2 regions of the Sinanaerobacter sp. ZZT-01 genome follow, and region 1 is predicted to be linked to the other one. Evidence: predicted binding sites of a transcription regulator. Region 1 holds the regulator's gene; the other holds the start of a gene.
What was found. The regulator LexA, encoded in region 1, represses DNA repair genes until DNA is damaged. The targets are predictions, from matches to a motif close to AGAACANNTGTTCT.
Positions count from the first base shown of each region.

Region 2: the regulator LexA is predicted to act here: its motif matches at 1,875-1,888, upstream of uvrB (excinuclease ABC subunit UvrB).

Region 1 covers NZ_CP141728.1:2,335,133-2,341,626, reverse strand. The annotation lists gene U5921_RS11175 (MATE family efflux transporter) at 1-610, opposite strand, end outside; gene sigG (RNA polymerase sporulation sigma factor SigG) at 821-1,591, opposite strand; gene sigE (RNA polymerase sporulation sigma factor SigE) at 1,681-2,361, opposite strand; gene U5921_RS11160 (sigma-E processing peptidase SpoIIGA) at 2,399-3,319, opposite strand; gene rplT (50S ribosomal protein L20) at 3,419-3,775, opposite strand; gene rpmI (50S ribosomal protein L35) at 3,795-3,989, opposite strand; gene infC (translation initiation factor IF-3) at 4,007-4,525, opposite strand; ribosomal protein L20 leader region at 4,541-4,674, opposite strand; gene lexA (transcriptional repressor LexA) at 4,889-5,575, shown strand; gene U5921_RS11135 (lysine exporter LysO family protein) at 5,730-6,323, opposite strand; gene U5921_RS11130 (LysO family transporter) at 6,316-6,494, opposite strand, start outside.
Region 2 covers NZ_CP141728.1:1,905,111-1,911,604, forward strand. The annotation lists gene U5921_RS09140 (AfsR/SARP family transcriptional regulator) at 1-623, shown strand, start outside; gene U5921_RS09145 (acyltransferase) at 763-1,809, shown strand; gene uvrB (excinuclease ABC subunit UvrB) at 1,966-3,942, shown strand; gene uvrA (excinuclease ABC subunit UvrA) at 3,958-6,494, shown strand, end outside.

The DNA of each region.
Region 1 (6,494 bases):
CCGCTCCTCTTACCCCCATCTCGGGTAAACCTAAATTGCCATAAATAAGCCCGTAATTTAATATCGTATTTATAAGAAGTGCAGTAGCATTAATAATAGTAGGAACCTTTAGCTGCTGAATAGACCTACAATTATAATTAATGGCAAAGGATACCGCAGTAAACAGATAAGAAAAACATGCCACCCTAAGGTACTTACTTCCCAACTCAATAACAGAAGTATTTCTCGCAAAGAGCCATAATATATCCGGTGCAAATATCCATACACAAAAAGAAACAACAAGCGCCATAAAAATTGCTACTACATAATCAATTCCCAGCACTTTTCGAATGTTTTTAATATCTTTTATCCCCCAATACTGTGCAGTGTAAACCGCAGCTCCGCTGAAAATCCCATAACATATAGTTGTAAAAATAAAATATATTTGATTACCTGCACCAACGGCTGCCAGTTCCAGGACACCAACCCGCCCTACCATCAGAGTATCAATGATATTCAAACCGATGCTGATCATATTTTGCAAAACAATCGGAATTGCAATATATAATACCTTGCGATAAAACCCCTTTTCTTGCCGAAAATACGTGTTTCTTTGTAGAAATGTTAACATAAGCTGCTCCATTGTTTCCTGTATTTGTTTCTTTTTATCATACCAAAAGTAATCGGCTTATTCTATCAGATTCCTATCAAAATTGAAAATATTTTTGCTGCCATTTGATAGAAAATTATATTGTTATTTTATATCAAACAGATCATTTTCCTATATAAAAATAACGCCCTTTCAAAAAGAGCGCTATCAAATCATGAACTTTCTTATTCTTTATAATTGTCTTCGCATTTTTTCCAATGCTCCTTTTTCTAATCTGGAAACCTGAGCCTGGCTGATTCCGATCTCATCCGCAACTTCCATTTGTGTTTTGCCATCAAAAAAACGCATGGTTAATATATGGCGTTCCCTAAGTGTCAGCTTTTTCATCGCTTCGGATAAAGAAAGATTTTCTACCCAATGTGCATCCGTATTTTTAGTATCTCGAACCTGGTCCATTACATAAATGGCATCACCGTCATCATGAAAAACCGGTTCAAACAGTGAAATTGGTTCCTGTATCGAGTCAAGTGCTAAAACCACGTCTTCTCTGGGTATATCTAATTCCGCCGCAATTTCCATAACCGTAGCTTCTCTTTGGTTTTGACGCATCAGATGTTCCTTTGCCTGCAGCGCTTTGTATGCGGTATCCCGCAAAGAACGGCTGACTCGAATGGCGTTATTATCTCTTAAATAGCGCCGAATTTCTCCAATAATCATCGGCACTGCATAAGTCGAAAATTTAACCTCATGTGCCGTATCAAAATTATCCAAGGCCTTAATCAATCCAATACATCCGACCTGAAAAAGATCATCTGAATTTTCACCCCGGTTATTAAATCTCTGAATCACACTTAATACCAATCGCAGATTTCCTCTAATAAATTCGTCTCTTGTCTGTTTATCCCCCCCTTTTATTTTCTCGATCATCCTCTTCATTTCCGCATCCTTATAGACCGGAAGCTTTGATGTATTCACACCGCAAATTTCTACTTTGCCTGCCATGAAAAAAGGTCCTCCGCATTCTTTTTTTGTCCCCCAAAGCATTAATGCACCGTCCTTATTATTTATGTACAATGACTGGCAATTTTATTCTATCCTAGCTTCTTAATTTCCTTTTGCAGGCGAGAAATTATTTTTTTCTCTAGTCTAGAAATATAAGACTGAGAGATCCCCATAAAATCCGCTACCTCCTTTTGAGTCATTTCTCTTCCATTAATCAAACCAAAACGCATTTCCATTATTTTTCGTTCCCGAGGAGTCAATTGTTTCAGTGCATAAATCAATAGATTGCGATTGACTTCTTCTTCAATATGGTTATATACGATATCTGTTTCCGTTCCTAAAATATCAGAAAGCAGCAGTTCATTTCCATCCCAGTCTACATTCAGCGGTTCATCAAAAGAAACTTCTGTGCGATTCTTACTGGTGCGTCTTAAATGCATCAGAATTTCATTCTCTATGCATCTTGAGGCATAGGTAGCCAATTTGATATTCTTATCTTTCTTAAATGTATTTACTGCCTTAATTAACCCAATCGTTCCAATTGAAATTAAATCTTCAATGTTGATCCCTGCATTCTCGAATTTCTTTGCAATATATACAACAAGTCTTAGGTTACGTTCTATTAAAATAGTACGTACAGCTTCTGTGTTGCTTTCCATCTGTTCCATCAACTCCGCTTCTTCTTCTGCAGTCAGCGGTGGCGGTAATACGTCAGTTCCCCCAATATAAAAGATTTTTCTCCTCTTTCGGTGAAAGAAAAACCATATCATCTGATTTAAAGTCCAATTTATGCACTTTACCATTTTACTAAACATGACAAGCGATACCCCTTTCTATTGCCATCGGATGCATTAGCACCGAATAGCGTTCCTCACTCCAGCTTCTTCCAAACGTTCCATAATAAATTCCTAAAATTACATCTTCCGATTCTGGATTCAGGCCTTCTCTAAAAATCGTAATTTTATCCGGTTTTACCCCCAAAAGCAATCCATTTCCATTGCCGACGCATTCATAAGGAATTAATCGTAACCTCTGCACAAATTCTTTACCTTTTAATTGATTATAAACAGCTACAGAATCCTTCTCAGCACGAAACATATCTGCAATTTCTTCCGAAACCAGTGGTAAAAATGCATCAAGTTCAATTAAAAACACCGGCTTTCCCGTACATGGATCTGCTAAAAAATTACCAGTGTCCACCATTCCGCGTACAAGAACTTTTTTTCCATTTAGGGTAATCTCAACTTGCGCGATAACTCCTGACTGATCAAGATGTCTTCCTTTTATAAAATCTGCGAATATATGGATGATTAAATATGCAACTGTACATCCCAGTAAAATATTAAAATAGCTCACTTGCTCTATGTAAAGGCTGCTGTTATTTGTAACACCGGATACACCGATAAAATACATCATTCCAATTGTAATTCCACCCATTGCAAAGCTGACCAAATAAAAAACTAAAACCGCTTTTCGAAACTGCACACTTTCTTTTTTTCCAAATACACAACGTATCAGCAAAATAGAAAAAAATATTTTTAATGCAATCGAGAAAGGGATAGGCATTCCATTTATAAAGAGGACAAAAGAATAAATGCCACAAAGACTGCTTCCGAAGAGTAAACGCCTTGTTAAGGCCTGCAAGCCGCAGATTTTACCAGTCAGCTTTAGAATAAGAAATCCAGTAATGAAATTTTCAAGAAAGAGATACTCCCCGTAAATGACCATATAAAAACCCCCCTTCCCGGCTTATCTCTTTTACGATTATAGCTCGTTCAGGGGGGTATTTTTGTCAAAAGGTATTGTCGAACCTTTCTTTCTTTATGCTTATTTTACTGCTTTTTTTGCAGTTTCAACTAATTGCGCGAAACCACTTGGATCATAAATTGCCATTTCAGAAAGCATCTTACGATTGATTTCAAGACCGGAAACCTTTAAACCGTTCATCAACTTGCTGTAAGAAATATCGTTCATTCTTGCAGCAGCATTGATTCTTGCAATCCATAGTCTTCTATATTCTCTTTTCTTATTCTTTCTTCCTACATAAGCAGAACGAAGGGATCTCATAACTGCTGGATTTGCAGCTCTAAAGATCTTGCTCTTTGCTCCGTAAAAACCTTTTGCTAACTTTAATATTTTCTTATGTCTCTTCTTGGAATTCATTCCTCTTTTTACTCTTGCCATCGTTTCTTACCTCCTAATATTACACATTCAATACAGACTTAATTCTCTTGTGATCTGCACTTCCAAGTACAGTAGACTTTCTTAAGCCTCTTTTTCTCTTCGTGCTCTTCTTTGTAAGAATATGGCTCTTGTATGCCTTATGTCTCGTCACTTTACCGCTGCCGGTTACCTTGAATCGTTTCATTGCTCCTCTATGGGATTTCATCTTTGCCATTTCAAAATTCCTCCTATTTATCTATTATCAGCTTTCGGTGCTAAAATCATATACAAGCTTCTGCCTTCAAATTGTGGTTTTTTCTCTTGAACACTAATTTCAGAAACAATCTCATAAAACTTTTCCATTACGTTCTGCCCAACGTTGGAATAACCCTTTTCTCTTCCTTTAAAACGCAAGCTTACCTTTACTTTGTCTCCGTCTTTCAAAAACTTCGCAGCATTATTTGCTTTCACTGCAAGATCATGCTCCTCAATAAAAGTACTCAAACGAATTTCCTTTACCTGAATTACTTTCTGTTTTTTCCTTGCTTCTTTTTCTTTCTTTTGAATTTCGTATCTGTATTTACCATAATCCAAAATCTTACAAACCGGCGGCTTTGCATTTGGTGCAATATTAACTAAGTCCAACTTAGCATCGTTGGCCCTATCCATCGCCTCTTGTATACTCACAACTCCCAATTGGGTTCCATCCGTATCGATTAGTCTTACTTCCTTTTCACGAATTTCTTCGTTGATTTGATTTTCCTTGCTAATTGCCTCGCACCTCCTACTTAAATCAAAAAGCGGATAACTAAGTACCCGCTAAAATATACAAATCACCTATTATATAAAAATGATTTTGTCATATTAACCTTAACAGCACATACCGTAAGGTGAGAAGCGGAATACTTCTGCTTTATTACCTGCATCAATAACGATACCATTTATATTCTTTTATGTCAACTATTTTATAGTATTTTATTTTAAATTTCAACTTCTTAATAATATATTAGTATAACATAATTTCTTTGAATCATCATCAAATTTCAGATAAAGTTCGAACACATGTTTACTTTTTGTCCATATTATGCTATCCTATTTTTATAAATTTTAAAAAGATATTCAAAGGAGGACAAAATGGAACAGCTAAAAGAACGGGAAAAGCAGATATTATCCTACATGCAAAATGAAATTAAGACAAAGGGATATCCGCCTACAGTTCGTGAAATGTGCCAGTTTCTAGGAATTAAATCCACCTCCACTGCACATAAAGACCTTGCTAATTTAGAAAAAAAAGGATATATCCGCAAAGATCCATCAAAGCCACGTGCCATTGAAATACTTTATCAAAATCAAGCTGTGGATTATGCTTCTGCCCCTATACCTGTGCAAAAAAAATCCCCTCTTTTGAATCTAGAACAGCCTGTGGAACGTATGGATGTCTCAGAAATTCCGGTAATCGGACGAATTGCTGCCGGTACTCCGATTTTAGCAGATGAAAATATTGAAGATACATTTCCAATTCCAAACCGTTTTTTATCTTCCGGAAATAATTTTATGCTTACTGTTCGTGGAGAGAGCATGATTGAAGCCGGTATCTTCGACGGAGACTATATTCTCGTAAAACAACAGAACATAGCCAGCAATGGTGATATCATAGTGGCGATGGTAGATGGATTTGAAAGTGAAGCAACAGTAAAAACCTTTTACAGAGAAAACGACCACATCCGTTTACAGCCGGAAAATCAAACAATGAGTCCAATCTTAGTAAAAGACGTTAAGATACTTGGATTAGTTAAGGGTGTTTTTCGCTATTTACGATAATGCATAGATGTATGCAGATAAAAAGGAATATGAATATTCTTTACATAATCAATACACATATTGAAAGCAAAACGGGACAGCTGATGCTGTCCCGTTCTTTTATGGTATAGAAAATATCATTTCTAAGCTATTGGCAATATCTTAGAATTTTTATTTAAAATCCCATTACGATTTGTATTAAAAATGGAATAGAAATGGATATCACAACACCACTTACAATAGAGTAAATTGCAACCCGATCATTCGTCGCGCTGACAATCACAGGTAGACAGGTATCCATGGAAGAAGAGCCCGGAACCGCAATGCTTTCAATGAAACCCACTTTATCTGCGACGAATGCCACAAAAATAATTCCTCCGATTTCACGAAACACATTTGCTAAAAAAGCAGTTGCGCTCAACGTTGCAGAGTATTCTGCAAGCATCATAGGAGCTAACGAATACCATCCCAGTCCTGCTGCAACGCCGACTGCTTCCTGTATGGTCATTGGCAAAAATAAACCAGATAATGCGCCAAAGGCTAACGTCCCTACAATAATCGCAAGCGGAAAAAGAAATATCCAAAACCCTACCTCTCGAATTTCCTTCCAGACGTTCTCCTGTCGTCCGATATCGAGCCCAACCAAAAACAAAATGGCACAGAGGCCTCCTTTAATTAGATATTCACAAATAAAGACCCAGGAATCCGGAACAAAAAAATATCCTGCCAGCATCCCCGCAGTTACTGACAATATAATTGTCTTACTCATTGTCACGCACCCCTTCTTTATTTAGTCCAATCCACTTTCGTACAAAATACACACATAATACAGAACCAGCCATAGAAAAAACAGAGATTACAAATGCTGATACCCCAATCTCTTTTAAGGAGGCAACTACGTTGTCGTCCGATCCGATTTGAACCCCCAGAGCTGCGATTA
Region 2 (6,494 bases), 430 kb from region 1:
TGGTTTCTAAAATTTTAGATATTTATGTAAGGTGCGGAAAGCGGGTTGCAGCGATTACCTATTATAACCAGTTTAGCAGTCAGCTTGCAGGGAATCTTGGCATTGCACCTTCTGATGCATTGAGAGATAAATACAATGAAATTCGGCTGAATATATCGGAGACAACCAGTAATGAAGAATGTTCACAGTGCCCTCAGAAGTGTAAAAAAAATGGGAGTTCTACAGATAAACAGATAAATCAAAGGCTTGAGTTAAAGATTATTACAGATGGTATTAAAAACATACCTTTTTTCTGGATGTCAGATGTTACTGAAAAGATAATCATATTGGTAGAACCGCAAGATATTCTACGTTTAAGTAAGATAGACCGATTGAGTTTAGGATGCATTCAATCAAGACTGTTAGACATGAAGGAAGATTCGCCTGATATCAGTTTTTCTTTTGAGAAAATAAGAGATGTCTGCATTGTAAACGCATTCATAAAACTATTGAAGTTGATCTGTGAAGAGCATAAGCTGACAATTTTGATCTTAAACAGCAAAGAATTAGATGAAGTTTCGGCAGATGTTGTGCAGTATCTAAAAAAGATGCAGATTAAAGGTTTAAAAGTAATAGAAGAATAGGATAATTAAAAACCTTTTTTGAAGGAAAAGTTGGAATTCTTCTAAAAGGTTTTTTTATTTGCATTTTACAAATGATATGAATAAGTGATATGATTATATGTTAAAAGAAATATATAAAAATTGATTAGGAGAAATAAGAATGGAAGATAAGTTGCAGCAGCAAAGCAGCTCGATTCGGAAAAGGCTTATAGGATTGGACTTTTATAAAGCAATCGGAGCAATTTTGGTTATTTTTATACACGTTACGGCAACACCTGTTGTCAGCCTTGCTCCGGGAATTTCACTAGATATTTTAATTTTTATCAATCGCTTTGCGAAGCCTGCTGTGCCAATGTTTATTTTTGCAAGCGGTATGGCATTGTTTTATTCTTATAAAAACAAGGAATTTCAATACACCACTTTTTTAAAACGCAGATTTACCAAAATTTTTATACCGTACCTTGCTTGGTGTGCAGTTTACTATGCCTGTTATGTTTATCGAGGCGTTTATCCGGTTTCCCTGACCTTTTTTGTTCAGCAGGTTTTGAATGGGAGGATGCTGTATCATCTCTATTTTGTAGTGACAATTATTCAATTTTATTTTTTGTTTGGTATCATTCGTTATCTCGTAATGAACTATAGCGGCAGACTTATTCTGCCTTTGGGAATCCTAATTAATCTGCTGGCATACCGCTGGGTACCTCTCGATTGGACGCATCGTTGTTTTTTAACTTATATAGTTTATTTTCTTCCGGGCTGTTACTTTGCGAAAGATTTTGAACAAGCTATTTGCTATTTAAAGAAGTATTTTTGGTTGATCACCAGCGTTTTTGTAGTAAGCGGAATCTATTACAGTTATTTGTTTTATTGCAGTATGTGGAAACCGGAAAGCTATTCTGGAATTGAGATTTACGTGTACTGCTTATTCTGTGTTATGGGAATTTTATTTTATTTTGCATTGAGCTATTTCTTAGAAAAAAGAAGCGGAATTGTCATTAAAAAAATATTTAATAGCTTGAATGCAGGTTCTTATTATATCTACCTATCACATCCTCTTGCTATTATTTTTGCGGCTGCAATTGCGAATCGGATTGGATTGACTGGAGTAATTGATGGAATGCTGCTTCAGCTGGCTTTGATCAGTGTTACGGCAATACCATTGTCTATTCTGTATGCAAAGCTTAAAAGTAGAATGAAAAGAACTTAAAAAAACAAAGATAAGAAGAGCATAGAAATATTTTATGGAATTGTAATAATTTTTCATTAAAAAAGTGAACATGTGTTCTTGAAAGAAATGAAAAGCAATGCTATACTAGTGAAGAGGGAATTCTTTTAATAGGGAATATAAGAATAGAGGGAGAATATGAGTGAATTTAAAATTGTTTCTCCGTTTCAGCTTATGGGTGATCAGCCAGAAGCGGTAGATCAACTTGTAAAGGGGATACAAGAAGGGAAAAAACACCAGACATTATTGGGTGTAACCGGATCAGGAAAAACCTTTACGATTGCCAATGTGATTAAACAAATTCAAAAACCGACTTTGGTTATTTCACATAACAAAACATTAGCGGCTCAGCTTTGCGGAGAATTTAAAGAGTTCTTTCCAAACAATGCCGTAGAATATTTTGTGAGCTATTATGATTATTATCAGCCGGAGGCTTATGTTCCATCTACGGATACGTATATTGAAAAGGATTCTGATATTAACGATGAGATCGAAAAACTGCGCCACTCGGCAACGGCAGCGTTATCAGAACGAAAAGATGTTATTATTGTTGCCAGCGTATCGTGTATCTATGGATTGGGAAGCCCGGTAGATTATGAAAATCAGGTTTTGTCACTAAGACCAGGAATGGAGAAAAATCGTGACGATATCCTTCGAAAACTGATTGAGATTCAGTACACGCGAAATGATCTTGGCTTTGAGCGTGGTTGTTTCCGTGTCAGAGGTGATGTTGTGGATATATATCCTGCGGGTGCAGAGCATGCGGTAAGAGTGGAGCTTTTTGGTGACGAAATAGAAGTGATAAAGGAAATGAATCCCGTCACGGGAGAGATTATGGGTATTCGTAGCCATGTGTCTATTTTTCCGGCATCCCATTATGTGACATCAAAGGAAAATATGGAGCGGGCAATTGTATCCATTGAAGAAGAGCTTGAAGAACGCTTAGTCTGGTTCCGGGACAGGGGTAAACTTTTGGAAGCACAACGATTAGAACAGCGGACACGGTACGATTTGGAAATGCTGAGAGAAGTAGGTATGTGTAAAGGAATTGAAAATTATTCACGCCATATGAACGGACTTCCGGCAGGAATGCGCCCTTATACGCTGATTGATTATTTTCCGAAAGACTTTCTTTTAGTGATTGATGAATCGCATGTCATGCTTCCCCAGCTTCGGGGAATGTATGCAGGAGACCGTTCGCGGAAAATGTCTTTGGTGGAATACGGCTTTCGTCTACCGTCGGCACTCGACAACCGCCCTTTGCAGTTTGATGAGTTTGAGAGCTTGGTTGATCAGGCCGTATACATTAGCGCAACACCTGCTCTTTATGAAAGAGAGAAGAGCGAACATGTGGTAGCACAGCAAGTCATTCGTCCTACAGGACTTTTAGATCCGGAGATTGACGTTCGAAAAACAGAAGGCCAAATTGATGATTTGATTGGAGAAATCAATCAAGTCTCAGAAGAAGGCGGACGTGTTTTAGTAACAACCCTGACAAAGAAAATGTCAGAAAGCTTAACAGACTATTTAAAAAATGCAGGAATTAAAGTACGATATCTCCATTCAGAGATCAACACATTGGAACGCATGGAAATCATTCGTGACTTACGTCTAGGTGTTTTTAATGTGCTGGTGGGGATCAATCTCTTAAGAGAAGGCTTGGATATTCCCGAAGTAAGCCTTGTGGTGATTTTAGATGCGGACAAGCAGGGCTTTCTTCGTACCGAAACTTCACTGATTCAAACCATTGGGCGTGCAGCACGAAATGCAAAAGGCAGGGTAATTCTGTATGCAGATGGAATGAGCGAAGCGATGGAAAAAGCAATTTCGGAAACAGAGCGCAGAAGAAGTATACAGCAGGCTTACAATATAGAACATGGAATTACACCAAAGACCATCGAGAAATCGGTGCGTGCAGTAATCGAGGCTACTCGGGTTGCAGAGGAGTCTGATGAATACTACAAAGGAAAGAGTCCGCTTGAATTAACAAAGAAAGAGCTTAAGGATTATATTAAGCGTATGGAAGCAGAAATGCAGGAAGCTGCAAAAGATTTACAATTTGAACGCGCAGCACAGCTTCGAGATCGAATTTTAGAATATAAAGCAAGGCTTTAACTAGAAAGGAACAGTATGTCAAAGGACATTATTATAAAAGGTGCAAAAGAGCATAATCTAAAAAATATTGATGTGGTAATACCAAGAGATAAGATGGTTGTATTGACAGGCCTTTCTGGATCAGGAAAGTCTTCACTGGCATTTGATACAATTTATGCAGAAGGGCAGAGGCGTTATGTAGAAAGTCTTTCCTCTTATGCACGTCAGTTTTTAGGACAGATGGAAAAACCAGATGTAGAATACATCGAGGGGCTTTCACCAGCAATCTCGATTGACCAGAAAACAACCAGCAAAAACCCACGTTCTACCGTGGGAACTGTGACTGAAATCCATGACTATCTCCGTTTAATGTATGCCCGTATCGGTGTACCGCATTGTCCGGTATGCGGGAGAGAGATCAGCAGCCAGTCAGTTGATCAAATTGTCCAGCAGCTCCTGGAACTTGGAGAAGGTACTCGATTAACGATTTTAGCTCCCATCGTCCGTCAGCGGAAGGGAGAACACGAAAAAATTATTCAAAGGATTAAAAAAGAAGGCTTCACTAGAGTTCGCATTGATGGTGAAACACGTGAACTTGAAGGGGATGAAATAAAGCTGGAAAAAACCTTTAAACACACAATTGAGGTTGTCGTGGACCGTATTATTGTAAAGCAGGGAGCAGAAGGACGACTTTCGGAATCAATTGAGCTTGCACTGCATCATGGAGAAGGCTTGGTGGAGGCTCTCGTTCAAAAAAAAGAGGGCGATCCTTTTGAACTACTGTTTAGCACAAAATTTGCCTGTCCGGATCATGGTGTTAGTATAGAAGAATTAGAACCCAGAATGTTTTCTTTTAACAGCCCTTTTGGTGCTTGTACACAATGCAATGGATTGGGGTTTATTCAAAAAATTGATCCTGATCGAGTTATTTCAGATCAAAGCATGAGCATAGCGGACGGAGCGTTAGGAGCAATCTTTTCTTCTATGGAGTACGGAAGTTTTTATCGCCAAATGATAGAAGCGCTCGCAAAGGAGCATAATGTCGACTTAAACACACCATTTCAGAATCTTCCCAAGAAATTTAAGACGGAACTCTTATATGGTACAAAAGATAGAAAACTGGAATATTATTATGAGAGTCGAAACGGTTCACAATCTTATCGTAATCATCCTTTTGAAGGAGTGATTACAAATTTAGAACGGCGGTATCAGGAAACCAATTCAGACTATATTAAAGACAAGATGCGGGCATATATGAATCTGATTCCTTGCAGCCACTGTGAAGGAAAACGACTGAGGCCAGAAGTTCTGGCAGTAACAGTAGGCGAAAAGAATATTGCGGAGCTTTCTGATTTATCCATCCGTGAAGCGTTGAAATTTATCAACCAACTTACTTTATCAGAAAAAGATGAAGCGATTGCGAAACAAATCCTAAAGGAAATACGGGAAAGACTTACTTTTCTTGTCGATGTCGGATTGGATTATCTGACCTTATCAAGAGCGGCGGGGACTTTATCCGGAGGGGAATCGCAGAGAATCCGCCTTGCAACACAGATCGGTTCCAGTCTGGTCGGTGTTTTGTATATCTTAGATGAACCAAGCATTGGTCTTCACCAAAAGGATAATGAAAAGCTTCTGAAAACGCTGCGGAATCTAACGGATATTGGAAATACGTTAATTGTGGTGGAGCATGATGAAGATACGATGTATGCTGCGGATCATATCATAGATATTGGACCTGGAGCCGGTATCGAAGGCGGTGAGTTGGTGGCGGAAGGGACCGTTGAGGATATCATTGCCTGTGATCGATCGATAACCGGTCAATATTTAAGCGGAAAAAAGATGATCCCAGTGCCGCAGAAAAGACGTGAGGGGAACGGAAAAGCTATTTCAGTAATCGGAGCAGCAGAAAATAATCTGCAAAATATAAATGCAGAATTTCCACTTGGAAAAATGATTTGTGTTACCGGCGTTTCCGGATCGGGGAAAAGTACTTTAATCAATCAGATACTATATAAGAGCTTAGCTGAAAAAATTAACGGATCGAAGGAAAAACCCGGAAAGCATAAAAACATAAAAGGAATAGAAAATATCGATAAAATTATCAATATCGATCAATCACCGATTGGTAGAACACCTCGATCAAACCCGGCGACCTATACAGGGGTGTTTACACATATCCGAGATTTATTTGCACAGCTTCCTGAAGCGAAAATTCGTGGATATGAGAAAGGGAGATTTAGTTTTAATGTAAAAGGCGGTCGATGTGAAGCTTGCAGCGGAGATGGTATTATAAAGATAGAGATGCATTTTTTACCGGATGTTTATGTACCTTGTGAGGTTTGTAAAGGAAAGCGTTACAGCAGGGAAACACTAGAGGTAAAATATAAGGGCAAGAGCATATTTGACGTCTTGGATATGAATGTATCGGAGGCTCTGGAATTTTTCAAAAATATCCCGACTATTACGAGACAGCTTTCTACGTTAGAAGAAGTAGGCTTGGGCTATATCAAGCTGGGACAGCCGTCCACACAACTCTCCGGTGGAGAAGCGCAGCGGATTAAACTAGCTTC